One region of the Solibacillus sp. FSL R7-0668 genome, then DNA from elsewhere that is predicted to be linked to it. Evidence: riboswitches for the same ligand, from Rfam matches in the RefSeq annotation. Region 1 holds a riboswitch; the other holds the start of a gene.

Region 1 (8,183 bases):
GATGCAACAGCTGGAAACGGGCATGATACATTATTTTTAGCAAACCTTGTTGGCGATGATGGCTTTGTGTATGCATTTGATGTGCAAAAAGAGGCCGTAGATGCGACATTGCACCGCTTACTGGATAATGCATTAGAACACCGCGCCATCGTGTTACGCGACGGGCATGAAAATGTAGCGAAATATATCAATAAGCCTGTTTCTGCTGCCATTTTTAATCTTGGCTATTTGCCCGGTAGTGACCATGAAATTATTACAAAGTCCAATACAACCATCCAGTCACTCGAAAGCCTACTTCCATTATTAAAGGTAGGCGGCATGATTGTATTAGTTGTCTATCATGGACATGAAGGCGGAAAAGAAGAGCGCGATGAAGTCATTCGCTTTGTTAGTGACCTCCCGCAAAAATACATTCACGTACTACGCTATGAATTTATCAATCAAAAAAACGACCCACCTTTTATCCTAGCAATCGAAAAAGTAAAAGAATTTAAGACAGAGAGCTAAGCCATTTCGCTCTCTGTTTTTTAGAAATGAGGGGAACTTATGCGTTTATGGCATTATGAATTGATTCCGTATTTACCAAAAAGCCAGCTCCTTGCACAGTGGCGCGAGCTCAACAGCATTTTTGCGAAAGAAGATAAGCATATACTCATTAATTATATTTACGAATACCCAAAGCATGAATTATATGTATACACAGAGCTTGTGCTGCAAGAGATGAAATTGCGCGGAATCAATATTCGAACACTCGATAAAATGGCACGCTATTTTGATGATCTTGAAATGCTTGAAACGATCACACCCTTCGCAAAGCATCATAATAAAGCCTACTTAACCATCTGCTACTATAATTTATACGAAAAATTTATTCGTGGACAAAAGGATTTCTCCCCCGAGCAATTTGCCGCACTAGATGCTTATTATAACGAAAAAGGGCAACCGAAATAATTCGGTCTGCCCTTTTTTGTGTTTATTTATTACGTGCTTCCCAAAAATCCGCATTTTTAATGCCAAGCTTTTTCGGATCGAACTCTGGGTCTTTTCCTTCTTTTTTCTGCTGCTCATAGTCTTTCAACGCCAATAATGCCGGCTTCATAATAAATAGCATCATAATGACGTTAATCCAAACCGTCAAGCCTAATCCTACGTCACCAAACGCCCAAGCTAAATCAGATGTTTTTACCGTACCGTAGAATGCAGAAGCTAATAAAATAATTTTCATTGCAAAAATGCCAATTTTTTCGGCACTGCCCTTAAACATATATGAAACATTTGTCTCTGCTATATAGTAGTAAGCCATTAATGTTGTGAATGCGAATAAGAATAATGAAATTGCCACAAATCCAGAACCGAAGTTATTTAACGCAGGGAAAGCCTCATTGACAGCTGCCTGTGTAAAGCCTGAATATGTGATTGTTTCATCCATCTTTGCCTCGATTAAGGCACCATCTTGACTACCATCATGTACGTTGTATGTGCCCATAAATAAAATCATTAATGCTGTTGCAGAACATACTAATAACGTATCAATATAAACAGATGCTGCCTGTACTAAGCCTTGCTTTGCAGGGTGAGAAACTTCTGCAGCCGCTGCTGGATGTGGTCCCGTACCTTGACCTGCTTCGTTTGAGTAGATCGCACGTTTTACACCCCAGAAAATAGCGCTACCAATCATCCCACCAAATACGGCATCCGATGCAAATGCACTACGGAAAATTAAACCTAAAACAGCAGGTACTTCAGAAATATTCATAATGATAATAATAAATGCAACTATCAAATAGGCTAATGCCATAAACGGCACTAAAATTTGCGCTACGTTGGCAATACGCTTGATTCCACCAAAAATGATAATACCAAGTAAAAGAATTGTCACTAATCCCGTAATCCAAGGGTCAATACCAAATGCATTTTGTACTGCACCTGAAATGGCATTAGCTTGTACCCCTGGCATTAATACTGCAACTGACATAATCATTGCAATCGCAAAAACAATACCTAATGCTTTGATTCCTGTTGATTTTTCGATATAAAATGCCGGACCACCACGATATTGGCCATCCTTTTTCTCTTTATAAATTTGTGCGAGTGTTGACTCCATATACGCTGTCGATGCACCGATAAACGCAGTTACCCACATCCAGAACACCGCACCAGGACCACCAAATGCAATTGCTGAAGCTGTACCGATAATATTACCTGTACCTACACGACCCGATAAGGCAATCGACAACGCTTGGAATGACGAAACCCCTGCGTCTGATTTTTGCCCTGTAAACATTAGCTTGAACATATCACCAATCAGTCGAACTTGAGCGAACTTTGTTAAAATCGAAAATAACAATCCGACAATTAAAATCCCATAAATCATTACTGGGCCCCATAAAATATTATTGGCCCATCCTACAAACTCATTAATAAAGTTCATAAAATTCCCCCTTGTTGACTTAGTGTATTATTTTATATTTTAGTATATTACAAATATTCTAAAATTTCGATATTTTTTTACAGTATATTAGAAAAGCCTAGTAAAATATCATTTTTACTAGGCTTTTCTTTATTCGATAATATATCCCAAATCACGCAAAACATTGTCTATAAAGTCGACACTATAGCGAAATACTTCCTCACGCTCCAACTCAAAGTATAGGCTATGCAAACAGCCTTTCCATTGTTTATAGTGAAATTCAGAAAGGTTCATTTGCTCGTAGGCCCATTTTTTCGTTGCTTGAACATCTGTAATTTTATCATTTTCCCCAGTCATCACTAATAGCGGGACATTTGGCAATTTAAATTCGGGATCACGAATAATTCGTGTCAGCTGCTGCCAATCCCGATACCATTTCACCGTCACTGTATTCGTTAATGGTAGAAATTCCTTCAGTTCCATTAATACATCTGTGTTTCGTGTCAGATGTTGCAATGTCAGCTCATGCTTCAACTTAACATTTGATGTAATCGCACTAAAGCTTGATAGTGCATTGGATAATTTGCCCGGTGTCAATTTTAAGTTAATCCACGGTGAAGTTAATACAACCCCAGCATAATCGAGTTTTTGCTTCCTTAATACATAAGTTGCAATTGTAGCACCTAATCCATGACCTATGACAAATAGTGGTAAATCATATTCTAATGCTATTTTAAATAATAATTTTGTATATTTATAGTATCCATCGAAATCTTCATCATGATTTCTAGCAAATTTTGCTTGCTCCCCATGCCCTGGTAAATCACCCATTACGACATGAAAGCCTGCACTCCTATATTTTTCAATTAACCATGCGTACCAGCGATGCTGCTCATATACACTATGGAGAATGACGATTACTGCTTTTGGCTGCTGTTCTGCTTCCCATTTCCACATGGTCAAACCACTCTTTCTTTCAAATTTCTATTTTCTATCATACATTGTGTAACACATAAATGCTAATTGAAAATTCCCCTCCATTTGTTACGATAATAACAGCACATACTATTTTAGATAAGAATGGAGAAGTTGCACATGATTTATCCTTACAAAGACAAGTCACCTACTATTCATCCTAGCGCGTTTATTGCGGATTACGCAACGATAACAGGTGATGTCACAATTGGTGCCGAAACAACAATATGGTTTAATACGGTCATTCGCGGAGATGTCAACAAAACGATTATCGGCGAACGCGTGAGTATTCAAGATTTATCCTGTCTTCACCAAAGCCCTGCTTATCCTTTAATTGTGGAAGACGAAGTAACTGTAGGTCATCAAGTCACATTACATAGCTGTACAATAAGAAAACGCGCACTTATCGGGATGGGTTCCATTATTTTAGACGGGGCTGAAATTGGTGAAGGAGCGTTCATAGGTGCTGGTAGCCTCGTTCCCCCCGGAAAAGTTATTCCCCCAAATTGTTTAGCGATGGGGCGTCCTGCTAAAGTGGTCCGTGAGCTTACCGAAGCAGACCGTACCGACATGGATCGAATTATCCGCGAGTATGTTGAAAAAGGGCAGTATTATAAATCCTTACAAAATAATACACGCATCTAATTGTTTATTATTAATTAATACGAGTTACAAATGTAAACGGGGTCATTATTAGCACATTACTAATAATGACCCCGTTTTAATTTTATAGGCCTGCTTTTTCTTTTAACACTTGTGCTTTGTCTGTGTTTTCCCAAGGCACATTTAAATCTGTACGACCAAAGTGACCATAAGCTGCTGTTTGCTTATAAATCGGACGACGTAGGTCTAACATTTTGATGATACCTGCTGGGCGTAAATCGAATAACTCGCGTACCCATTCTACGATTTGAGCTTCCGCAACTTTACCAGTACCAAATGTATCTACTGCAATTGAAACAGGTTGTGCAACGCCGATTGCATACGCTAATTGTACTTCCGCACGATCTGCTAAGCCTGCTGCTACGATATTTTTCGCTACATAGCGTGCTGCATAGGCTGCAGAGCGGTCTACTTTTGTTGCATCCTTACCAGAGAATGCACCACCACCATGACGTGCATAGCCACCGTAAGTGTCTACGATAATTTTACGACCAGTTAAACCAGCATCCCCTTTAGGACCACCGATTACAAATCGACCAGTTGGGTTAATGAAGTATTTTGTTGCCTCATCTAATAATTCAGCCGGAACAACTGGTGCAATAACATGCGCCTTCATGTCTGCTTGAATTTGCTCTAATGTTGCCTCTTCATCATGTTGCGTCGAAATAACGATTGTATCAACACGTACTGGGACGTTGTTTTCATCATACTCAATTGTTACTTGTGTTTTACCGTCTGGACGTAAGTAAGCAAGCTGACCTGATTTACGTACTTCCGATAAACGACGCGCTAATTTATGCGCTAATGAAATTGGCATTGGCATCAATTCTGGTGTTTCGTTACATGCATAACCGAACATTAAACCTTGGTCACCTGCACCAATTGCTTCTAACTCATCCTCTGTCATTGAACCTTCACGCGCTTCTAACGCTTGATCTACACCTTGTGCAATGTCAGGAGATTGCTCCCCTACCGCTACAAGTACTGCTAGGTTTTCAGCATCAAAGCCGTATTTCCCACGTGTGTAGCCGATTTCTGCTACCGTGTCACGGATGATCCCTTTCATATCTACATATGTAGAAGTTGTAATTTCTCCTGCTACTAATACTAATCCCGTAGTAACGGTCGTTTCACATGCTACACGTGCATTTGGATCTGCTGCTAAAATTGCATCTAAAATTGCATCTGAAATTTGGTCACAAATTTTGTCTGGATGTCCTTCCGTTACACTTTCTGATGTAAACAGTCGACGATTTGCCATGTCTATTTCCTCCTAAAAACCTTATAAGTATTTTTGACGGTACTCATTACGCCCATGTTCAGCTTCTTGCTTTATCAACACGAGTTATTCGAAAGGCATTTAAGGAAATTTCCCTTTATAAAATAAAAAAACCTTTCGCTCTGATCTGTGCATGCGTTGCACAGCGAGGAAAGGGTTACGTTCGTTCATTACCTTTCACTCTTATCGTTCAAGGAATAATCCTTGCGTCAGATTGGCACCAACGCATGTCGTGAATGTACATGCAGGTTGCCGGGTTTCATAGGGCCTGACCCTCCACCAGCTCGGGATAAGAGTATCCGTTCAATTACACATCTTACGTAAAAAAAACTTAGCTGTCAATTAATATCGACTTTATTCATACAGTTTTCAAACAGATAAAAAAACGCAAAAAAATAATTCATAATTAGTATAGATTATTACATTCAATGTGTTATACTATTTTTGAATTAACAAACAACTCCCCTACACATGGGAATACTATAACAAAGGATGGTATTTAATAGATGAATTCGGTAGAAATTGCTAACGAGCTGAAAGAACTTTTAAACGGGGATAACATTCAAACTCAATTATCAGTTCCACAATTAGTTGAAAAAGCTACATCACGTGGAGAAGCAATGTTAACTGTAGAAGGCGCATTACGTGCTGAAACAGGTAAATATACTGGTCGTTCTCCTAAAGATAAATATATGGTTGAAGAAGAATCTTCAAAAAATAAAATCGACTGGGGCAAAGTGAACCGTCCGATCTCTGCAGAAGTTTTCGATAAACTTTATGTGAAGGTAGTCGAGTACTTAAAAGAGCGCGATGAATTATTCGTATTCAACGGCTATGCAGGTGCAGATAAAGCTTCTCAATTATCTATTAAAGTAATTAATGAATACGCTTGGCATAACCTATTCTGCCATCAATTATTCATCCGTCCTACTGCAGAAGAATTAGCTACGCATCTTGCTGATTTCACAATCGTTTCTGCTCCAAACTTTAAAGCAGATCCAGAAGTAGATGGCACGGAATCTGAAACATTTATCATTACATCACTTGAAAAGAAAATCATTCTTATCGGTGGTACAGAATATGCTGGAGAAATGAAAAAATCAATCTTCGGTATCATGAACTACTTATTACCAGAACAAGATATCTTCCCAATGCACTGCTCTGCAAACGTTGGTGAAGCTGGAGATGTATCATTATTCTTCGGTTTATCAGGTACTGGTAAAACAACTTTATCAGCAGACGCTGACCGTAAATTAATCGGTGATGACGAGCATGGCTGGTCAGACAATGGCGTATTTAATATCGAGGGTGGTTGCTATGCAAAAACAGCAAACCTTTCTCCTGAAAACGAACCAGAAATTTATGCAGCTATCAAATTCGGTTCTGTATTAGAAAACGTAGTAGTAGATGCACAAACGCGTGTAAGTGATTACAATGACCTTTCATTAACTGAAAATACACGTGTAGCGTACCCAATCGACTACATCGAAAATATCGCTGTACCATCAGTGGCAGGTCACCCAAATACAATCATCTTCTTAACAGCAGATGCATTTGGTGTATTACCTCCAATCTCAAAATTAACAAAAGAGCAAGCAATGTATCACTTCTTAAGCGGCTTCACTTCGAAGTTAGCTGGTACAGAGCGCGGCGTTACAGAGCCAGAGCCAGTATTCTCTACATGCTTCGGTTCACCATTCTTACCATTACCTGCAACAGTGTATGCTGAGCAATTAGGTAAGAAAATCGACGAGCACGGTTCTCAAGTATTCTTAGTAAACACTGGTTGGACTGGTGGCGAATACGGTGTTGGTAGCCGTATGAAGCTTTCTTACACTCGTACAATGGTACGCGCAGCAATCGAAGGTAAATTAAACAATGTGGAAACAACTCAAGATACTGTCTTTGGATTAAACATCCCAGTAGCAGTTGAAGGGGTACCAACTGACGTGTTAAATCCTCGTGATGCATGGGCTGACAAAGTAGCTTACGATAAAAAAGCAGCTGAGCTTGCTGATTTATTCAAAAACAACTTCACAAAATTCGCAAATGTTGATGAAGTAATTGTGAAAAAAGGCGGTCCTTTAGCATAATTTGCTTGAAAAAGCGATACGCTGTAGTTAGCTAAAATCTATCCGACATAACGTTTAACTTGGGCGTACATGTACTTGTGCGTCCCCCTATTGAGGGTAAACATCATATAATCGCATATCATAATTGAAAAAAGGATGTTACGCATTAATTCTAATGCGTAACATCCTTTTTCGTTTTCATCCAATTACATAATTTTTCTACCGTCATCCGATTGAGCTTCGGTGGATAATGATGTTTTAAGCCAAATGAAAACCATGTTTCAACTGACTTCCCTTCATCCTTTAAATAGAGCTCCAGTTGATAGGCATGCTCAATATCCACATGCTGATCTTCTGTCCCATGAATGATTAATACAGGGGCATCGATTTGAGCAACCTCATAGAGCGGTGTCCGGTCTTCATAGTTTTCGGGTACTTTATTGGGTGTCCCCCCTACGATACGTTTTAAGCCTCGACGCATATCAACCCGCTCCCAATACGTAGCAGTCGCATCCGAAACTCCTGCCCATGTGACAAGTGATTTCACTTCATCGCTTAATATCGCAGTCCATAATGCCATTAAACCCCCGCGTGAAAAGCCATAAATATTCACTTTTTCGACATTTGCAAATTGCTTTAAGATGGCAATCGCATTCAGCGCATCGTAGCGATCATCCCCGGCAAATTCATCCTTCCCCTCACCACCACGATTTCCGCGGTAATACGGAGCAAATACAACGAATCCTTGCTGTGCAAATTGAGCGATACGAGCAGGCCTTACCAT
Region 2 (8,183 bases), 1.1 Mb from region 1:
ATTGAAATTGTGTTAAGTGGCAAATTTGGAGCGTTACGCTTATTTGAGGAAGTGAGTGAAGCCGAAATTGAAGAAGCAGTACGGATTATGAAACAATTTAACTGTGATCACTTAGCGAATAAAACATTCGAGTATTTATCACAAGGCGAACGTCAACGCATTCAGATTTCACGCGCAATTATGGCCAATCCGGACATTCTCATTTTAGATGAACCGTGTGGTGGCTTAGATATCATAGAACGAGAAAATTTACTACAAACAATCGAACAAATTGCAGGTCGTGAAAACTGCCCAACCCTTATCTATGTCACCCATCATGTAGAAGAAATATTGCCCTGTTTCCAGCATGTGCTATTGATGAAAGATGGTAAGGACGCTGCTACTGGTACACGTGAGCAAATTTTAACCGAGCCCGTATTAAGCAACTTCTTTGGTCGTGACGTAAGCTTACAAATCCAACGTGACCGCGCCTGGATAGCGGTAAAATAAGCTTTCAAATAAAAACGCACTCAGACGAATTGAATGAGGTTATACCCACCTCACCTACATTTCATTTCGTCTGAGCTGCGATTCGCTACTTAAATATGAAACTCAATCTGCTCCTCTACATAATGCCAATCATATGGTGTTTCTTGATATACATAATAATTTAGCCAGTTGTAAAATAATAAATGCGAGTGTGCACGCCAAACATTTTTCGGCGCTTGCTGTGGGTCATTATTTGGGAAGTAATTGACCGGAATCTCTGTATTTTCTGGATCTTTTTCCATGTCACGGAAATATTCATCCGATAACGTCGTCGCATCGTATTCCAGATGCCCCGTGATCATAATATGCTTATTATTTTTAGATTGCGCAATAAAGACCCCCGCATCGTCTGAATAGCTGAGTAAACGTAAATCAGGATGCGCTCTTACTTCTTCAATCGATACAGATGTATGGCGCGAATGCGGTGCGACATATTCATCGCTAAAGCCTCGCACTAAATCTACGGTTAGATCCGTAATCACATGCGAATAAATGCCCGAGCATTTTTTCGGAAGCTCAAACTTACCAATGCCAAAGTGGTGGTATAACGCCGCCTGTGCGCCCCAACAAATATGCATGATGGATGTAACGTTTTTATCAGCCCAATCCATTACCTGTGTAATTTCCTGCCAATAGCCCACTTCTTCAAATTCCATCTTTTCCACTGGTGCCCCTGTGATGATTAAACCATCATAACGACGATGCTTCACCTCATCAAAGGTTTGATAAAATGTATCTAAATGTGATTTTGATACATTTTTCGATTCATAGGTAGCCGTATTTAAAAAGGTAACATTCACTTGCAGTGGCGTATTACCTAGTAAACGTAATAACTGTAGCTCCGTTTTTTCTTTCTCAGGCATTAAGTTAAACACCAAAATATTTAATGGTCGGATTTGTTGTGTTTTCGCGCGGTCCTCTTCCATCACGAAAATTTTCTCTTGTCTTAATAGCTCGCCAGCCGGTAAACTTTTTGGAATATTAATTGGCATCGCTTGTTCCCCCTCAATTTTTGTACATTTTATACAAATCAAAAAGCCTCTCATTTCCAGCGTAAACAGAAATGAGAGGCTTTTAAACCGAACTTATCTGCCAAGGGAAGTCCCCTTGCTGGAATTAGCACCTTTCTAACCATGTTAGAGGTTGCTGAAACATCAACGGGCCAAGTCCCTCCGCTTCTCTTGATAAGACTATTAAATTGTCATAAGTGTACCATGTTAGGCTAATTTTCGCAATAATTCTAATAAAAAATTTTTTTGAGCTATGCTTATTTACAACCAAATAAATTTCATTACAAATCCAGCTGTAATTCCTAATATGATGCTTAACATCGTACCTATTAAATAATATTCAGAAAAACTTTTATCATCAAATTGTTTGAATCTCGTTAAGGCTTTCATTGCGATTAAAAATCCAATACTAGATAAATTGTTGGATACACAAAGTATTAATATTAAATTTCTTTCTAAGATACCTATCCACATCCCAGCTTTTGGGGGTGAGTCACTAATTAAAGATATTTTTTTATTCAATTTTACATCATCTTCTATTTTAGTTACATATTGATCTAATTGTTTTTCAATATCTTTTTCATTAAAACCATCGTATTTCAAGTTTGTATTGCTCGAAGTAAACTTTCCTTCAACTGTTGTTTCTATGATTTTGTTTGTTGGTCTAAATTCTGTTAACATTTTCCCGATAAGGTGTCCAGAAAAATATGAATTTATTAACAAAATAATCAAAGTAATAATAATCTTTGATTGAAAATTCAAATCTAAAGGTTGACCTGAAGCAATAGAGTTAAATAATTTGCTTAGTTTACTTTCAAAATCGTCAAATAGAACAATAGTGAATATAACAATGCTAACAATATGAATGATTTGGTCTACGATATACAATAATGTTAGTCTCATTGAAATTTGATACTTACTAATATCCGTACGCTTTTCAATATGGTCATTTAACTTTTCTTTTGTTAAATCCGTTAATAGGTGGATTAAACAAATAATAAAAATATAAACTACCAGTAGGACATCATATTCAATTAAACCTAATATAATACTCATTATCGTTAGCATTACATATGTTAATAAATGTATCGCTACATGTTGAAAGACTGCTGCAGGTCCTTCCTTCTTTTTGGCTACCATTTCACTCGATTGAAATGGATAATCCGCTATAAAATGTCCTAATATAAATAGTAAAATTAACATTATTTATATCCCTGTCCCAATCGGAATTGCTCAATATTTCTTCTTAATTCCAGCTCGAATTTCTTCTGTTTTTCTTGTATTTTATTTTCAGGATTTAATTGTATTTCTTTTGAATTTAATAAGTCATATAAAGATTCAGAAGCATCTAATATTAAATCTGTTTTCCCCACAGTAAAATGCTCCCAAACTGTAGAAGTTGATTTATTTAATGTAAGTGCAACTTCCTTTTGTGAGCGTAAAAGACTATATAGACCTAAAATCTCTCTTTGCTTCGTTGTTTGCTTTAAAATGGCTGCACTTTGTAAATTTAGAATAGAGTTAATTAATTGACGTTCTATATTTTCAAATTTATTTAACGGGTTCATTTCTATTAATTTTGTACGAGTTTTATCTTCTTTAATTAAATTATTGGCCAATCTTGCATTTTTCACAAGCATATTATTCCACTTATCAATATCGATAGTATTTATATTATCTTCAATCACCCCAAATGAAATACCGAAATAGGGCATATTGTCTTCATATTTCCAATTATAAACCATATAATTTGCTATCACGAGTGCATTAGAATAACCCTCAACTACACAGATTATTTCATCGCCCATTCTATGTTTAACTGCTATTTTTATAGTATTGTTATTCGCTAACACATCTTGCCATTCTGATAGATACTCACTTAATTCTTGACCATTTCGAAATTTACTTGAATTTGTAACATCTAATATAAATACTGAAACCGCTGTTCCCATCCGTACCCCTCCTTCAATTATAGTATCTATATACAGTATACCGCATAAATTCGGGTTGTAGACCTAATATATTACCGATTCGGTTCTAGAACCGGATTTATTACGAATTCGGTTTGTAGACCGATTATATAGGTGCTTAATCTGGCTAATCTTGCAACAGCTTATCATTCAACTAACTTATAAACAATAGGCAAAATTCACCTGAATAGTTGACATTATCTCAAACAATAAAAAACCTGTTCTAAATAGTAATAGAACAGATTTTTTAATATAGCTGCTAAAGAGCATCTTCTATTTTCTTTTCCACTTCAAACAACAAAGCTTCCAACTGCGCATCCCACTCACCTGTTAGCGTATTATAGACGCGGGCAAACTGATGATTTTCCGCCTTCTGATGTGCGATAAAGCAAATGACTGGAACATCATTAATTTGTACAGAGTCAGAGCTTACAATGCTTGTTATTGTTGTTGACACTTCATCGTCAGCTAACGGTTGGTCTGACAATTGCTGGTGAATATATTGAATCAGCATCGCCTCATCGACCGCTACGATTTCATCAGAATAAATTGTCGGAAATACTTCCGGAAACTGCTCCAGCTCCTCAAACTGTTCTAAATCGCCTTCTAAAATGGCTTCATGCAATGGACTGTATTGTACAAAATAGCTCGTTTCATCGAGTTCTTCTTCAAAAATGCCACTCGCTAATTGGGCTTCTCCTTTAGCCGTTAACAAGTAAAACTCTTCTTTTTTTATCATCCCAAGACGCAGCATTTTATTCGTCAAATCATGAATAAATAGCGGCTCGACAAGTAAAATATCTGCTAAAAGCTCGGCATTTGTGAGCCTTGCTTTGTTAAATGAAACCAACATCATCTTCATCAAAATATCCATCGCATTGCGAATAACTGGGTGATACTTCACTTCAATTGTATGCACCGGAATGGCATAATTTATTTGCTTTTCAATTGTAACATCGTTTTGCTGTAAAATTTGCTGCTGCAATTTTTCTGTTAAACTTTGTAAATCCATACTGAACTCCTTTAACCAATTGCGTAATAGCCGTTTTGCTGCTTGACGGTATTTAATACATGTCGATACATCGTACGTACTTTTTCTGCTTTCGGACGCTCGGTAAACATGTCAACACTACCAATCATAATTAGTAGTTCACGCGCGCGCGATAACGCAACATTTAAACGACGATAATCCTTCGCAAATCCGATTTCCCCGCGCTCATTGTCATGATTTCGCACCATGCTGACAAGAATGACATCCATCTCCATTCCTTGGAATTTATCGACAGAGCCAGTTCGAATGTGTAAATGTGGCACATGGAGTTCCTGGTCAATTAAACGATTAATGCGCTTTACCTGCTCGGCATAGAACGAAATAACCCCAACTGATTTTAATGCATCCTTAGCAATTAACCCCTCAGCCTTCGCTTTTTCAGTTGCTTCATTAATTTCAAGCAGTTGCTCTTTTATTTGCGCTAATTCAGCCTCATTAAATAAACTTGACCCTTCCTTCATGCGCTGTTCAAAATTCGATTTATTGTTGGCAATATCGAGCCATAACAAATGATGATTTCGCGTAATTTTGGATGTCGTTAAATAATGATCGCGCACAGCATCCGAATCTTCTAAACCGCATTGCAAGCGTTCGGATTCCTGCTCATAAAACGGTGTGATTGTCTCCATAATGTTCGTATGCATTCGATATTGGAGGGCTAGCATCGTTTTATTTTGCGCGGGTAAATTATTGTATAAGCGTTCAAATAGCGATTCTTCGAGTAATTTTTCAAGCTCTCTTTTTTCTTCAAATGTCGTACTTTCCTTCACAACTTGCTCTAATGTTTCCTCGAACGTCGCATCGCCAACAAGCGGTGGTAGCTGATGATGATCCCCTACAAGAATAATTTTTGCCCCTTTAAGCATAGGTAGCAATAATTCAGGCGGTGTCGCTTTTGACACTTCATCAATAATGACGACATCAAAGGTTGGATAATTGTCCATGAATTCCTTATTAGCAGACGCAACACATGTTGTACCTATAACGTTCGCATGCTTTACATATAACTTTCGAATTTCGTCTAAGTCATACTCGTTTGCCTCTTTTAGCAGACCATGCCATTCATTTTGAAGCTCGGCTGTTACAGGCAACAAGTCAATTTTCACTTGCAACGTTGCGATTAACGCTTGTAAACGTTCGATTTGTGCATTTACTTCCAAAATCGCTTGCTCTGGATTTGATTTTGTTAGGAGCTCCAATTCCGCTCGACGTTTTTCAAGTTGTACACCCTCACTATTGAATGCTTTAAAGCGAGCTGTCAATTCCTCAACAGTTGCTGTACCAAGTGCAATTTGCTCATTCAGCACCGTCAGTTCCTCTGATTTTTTAGCCAATTGCGTGTCCAGCTTTTCACGATTTTGACGCTGTGTTTCCACCTTCATTTGTTCGAGTTCATTGGTCGCCAATATTTCTTGTAATTCCGATATTGTTTGCGTAATGTCGACGGAATCATCCATACGTTCTTTAAGAGTATTCATTTGGTTATCATACGTGGAAGCTTCTGTTTGTAGCTTTGTTAAAAGCTCCACTTTGACTTCATTTTGCTCTTTGAATTGTAAAATAATTTCTTCTTTTAGCTTTTCAAAAATAAGCACCGTTTCACGAATCGCATCCATGTATTTTTCATTGAGCTGCTCGATGAATTGCATACGTAAATGAATGCCTTGAATCGAACGCGCACCATTTTGCACATTTACTTTCCGTTCAGCAAATGCATGGCTCAGCTTTGTTAAGAACTCTTGCACCTCTGCTAATGAATAATGGTGACTCATCGGTAATTGTTCGGCATTGACCTGGATACCAAGCGCGGTTTCACTATAGGTTAAAGCCTTTTCTAATCGCTCTTTGACGTCTTTTATTGGTTTATATTGCTCCATTTGTGGCTGAATGCGGTCGAGTGCAGTCAATAATCGGTCCATCGCATAATTTCGACGGATATCATATTGCTGCATAAAGTTTTCAATTTCATACACCTTTTTCAGCGAGACAATTTTATCGATGAGCGGATCGACATTGGCGGTTTCATTGGCGCGCTCCATTTTTGTCGTCACAGCTTGCTTTCGTGCTTGAAGCTGTTCATATTGAGCTCGGAGCTGACTTTGCTCGATATGCAGCTTCGTTTCATTTTGCTGCTTATTTAATTGCTGCTCTTTTTCATCTAACTGTGCAAGCGTTAAGCTTTCTGTACTTTGCTGTTCAAAATTACTCACTGCCTCAGCAACTGTTGCATGCGTTTGCTGGAGTTTTTCTAGCGTGCGTTCATTTTCTTCCAGCTCTTTTTTACACGCTGTGAGCTGTTTTTTTAATGCATTTATTTTTTCCGCTATTACATGCAGCTCAGCTTTAGCAGCTTCTTTTTGCTCGAGTTGCTGTTGTAGCGCGATTTGCTGCTGTTCTAGCGCTGTAATTTCTGTCATTTTTTCATCAATCTCAACGACTAATAATTGCTCTTTTTGCGTGTGCAACGATATTTCGTGACCGATTGCCTCGAACGTTTGCTGCTGCCAATAGCTCGCTACATTTTCCTCGATGAATTTCTTACCTTCTTCTTCAATACTTTCCGTTCGACCATAACGTAAAATGCGGATGTCTTTATTTGATAATAAACGGCTTAATGCATTATCTACTGCTAAGTTGGACTGCGAGGCGACCAATGTCTTTAAACCCGCCTTGGCATTTTGATAGCAAATTTCTGATATAACGGTCGTTTTCCCCGTACCTGGTGGACCTTGAATGACATATAAATCCTCAGCGCTCATCGCACCTTCTACGGCCTGCTGCTGATACTCGTTCAGTCGATTATGGAAATCCAATGGCATGGTTGATCGACGCTCGGCAATCGTCGGCTTGTCCTCAAATAAAATGGTTTCTAAATTGGCATTGGCCGCTAAGCCTTCTTTTAAACGCTCAAACCCTTTCAATAAGCGCTTTAGCTGCGATTTCGTTGCCGCATTTGAAAATTCGATGTCTTCAGATTGGAATTGTAAGTCATTTCTACGAGCTAAATTACTATAAAACGGCTTCAAAGCAATTTCGACTGTCTGTTCATTGCGACGAACCTTCGCTACATCACCAATTTCTTGAATATAGCCGCGCAAACGAGCACTCAATCCATCTAACTGCTTCCATTGCTTATTGTCCAAATTCGAAATACGAAATGTCGCATGGCTAAAATCAGCGTCAAACGTAACATTAGAAAAACGCGCATGAATATCTTCAATATCGGCGTTTTTGTTTAATACTTTTAAATACCCTTCCCAGCTGGAAATGCGTTTGTTTACATAATCAAATCGTTCCTGTGCAATGGGCAGTTCATCCAATGCATTTACAAAGGATTCATTGTATGTATGGCCACTCATACGCGATGCGATAAAATGAAGCTTCATCATTACTCTACGGTTTGTCACAACGGGCGTCCCTTTACCGCGTGTACGGAAGCTTTTGGCGACGAGCCCATTCTTTTTATCAAACACACAGTCCATGATGACAACGCGCTCATCAAATTTATTTTTTAATTTCAGGTTTTTATTGTTATCGAAATAAATCGTCACATGAAGCTGTTCGTCTTCAATGGATACTTTTTCGATCGCGACAATGAAATATTGCTGTAAATTAAAAAAGGCG

Evidence for each region. Region 1 has a riboswitch for S-adenosylmethionine ahead of metK (methionine adenosyltransferase). Riboswitches for the same ligand answer to the same signal wherever they lie in the genome.
Region 2: linked by a shared signal. The riboswitch ahead of metA (homoserine O-acetyltransferase MetA) and the one ahead of metK (methionine adenosyltransferase) in region 1 are both predicted to bind S-adenosylmethionine.

Annotation. Positions count from the first base shown of each region.
Region 1 covers NZ_JBBOUU010000001.1:2,945,767-2,953,949, forward strand. The annotation lists gene MKX47_RS14640 (class I SAM-dependent methyltransferase) at 1-507, shown strand, start outside; gene MKX47_RS14645 (pyrimidine dimer DNA glycosylase/endonuclease V) at 547-951, shown strand; gene MKX47_RS14650 (alanine/glycine:cation symporter family protein) at 974-2,431, opposite strand; gene MKX47_RS14655 (alpha/beta hydrolase) at 2,561-3,367, opposite strand; gene MKX47_RS14660 (gamma carbonic anhydrase) at 3,506-4,030, shown strand; gene metK (methionine adenosyltransferase) at 4,113-5,309, opposite strand; SAM riboswitch class I at 5,508-5,623, opposite strand; gene pckA (phosphoenolpyruvate carboxykinase (ATP)) at 5,834-7,420, shown strand; gene MKX47_RS14675 (alpha/beta hydrolase family protein) at 7,572-8,183, opposite strand, start outside.
Region 2 covers NZ_JBBOUU010000001.1:1,851,945-1,860,127, reverse strand. The annotation lists gene MKX47_RS09015 (ABC transporter ATP-binding protein) at 1-489, shown strand, start outside; gene metA (homoserine O-acetyltransferase MetA) at 579-1,520, opposite strand; SAM riboswitch class I at 1,611-1,719, opposite strand; gene MKX47_RS09005 (DUF3307 domain-containing protein) at 1,800-2,741, opposite strand; gene MKX47_RS09000 (hypothetical protein) at 2,741-3,490, opposite strand; gene MKX47_RS08995 (nucleoside-diphosphate sugar epimerase) at 3,768-4,520, opposite strand; gene MKX47_RS08990 (AAA domain-containing protein) at 4,532-8,183, opposite strand, start outside.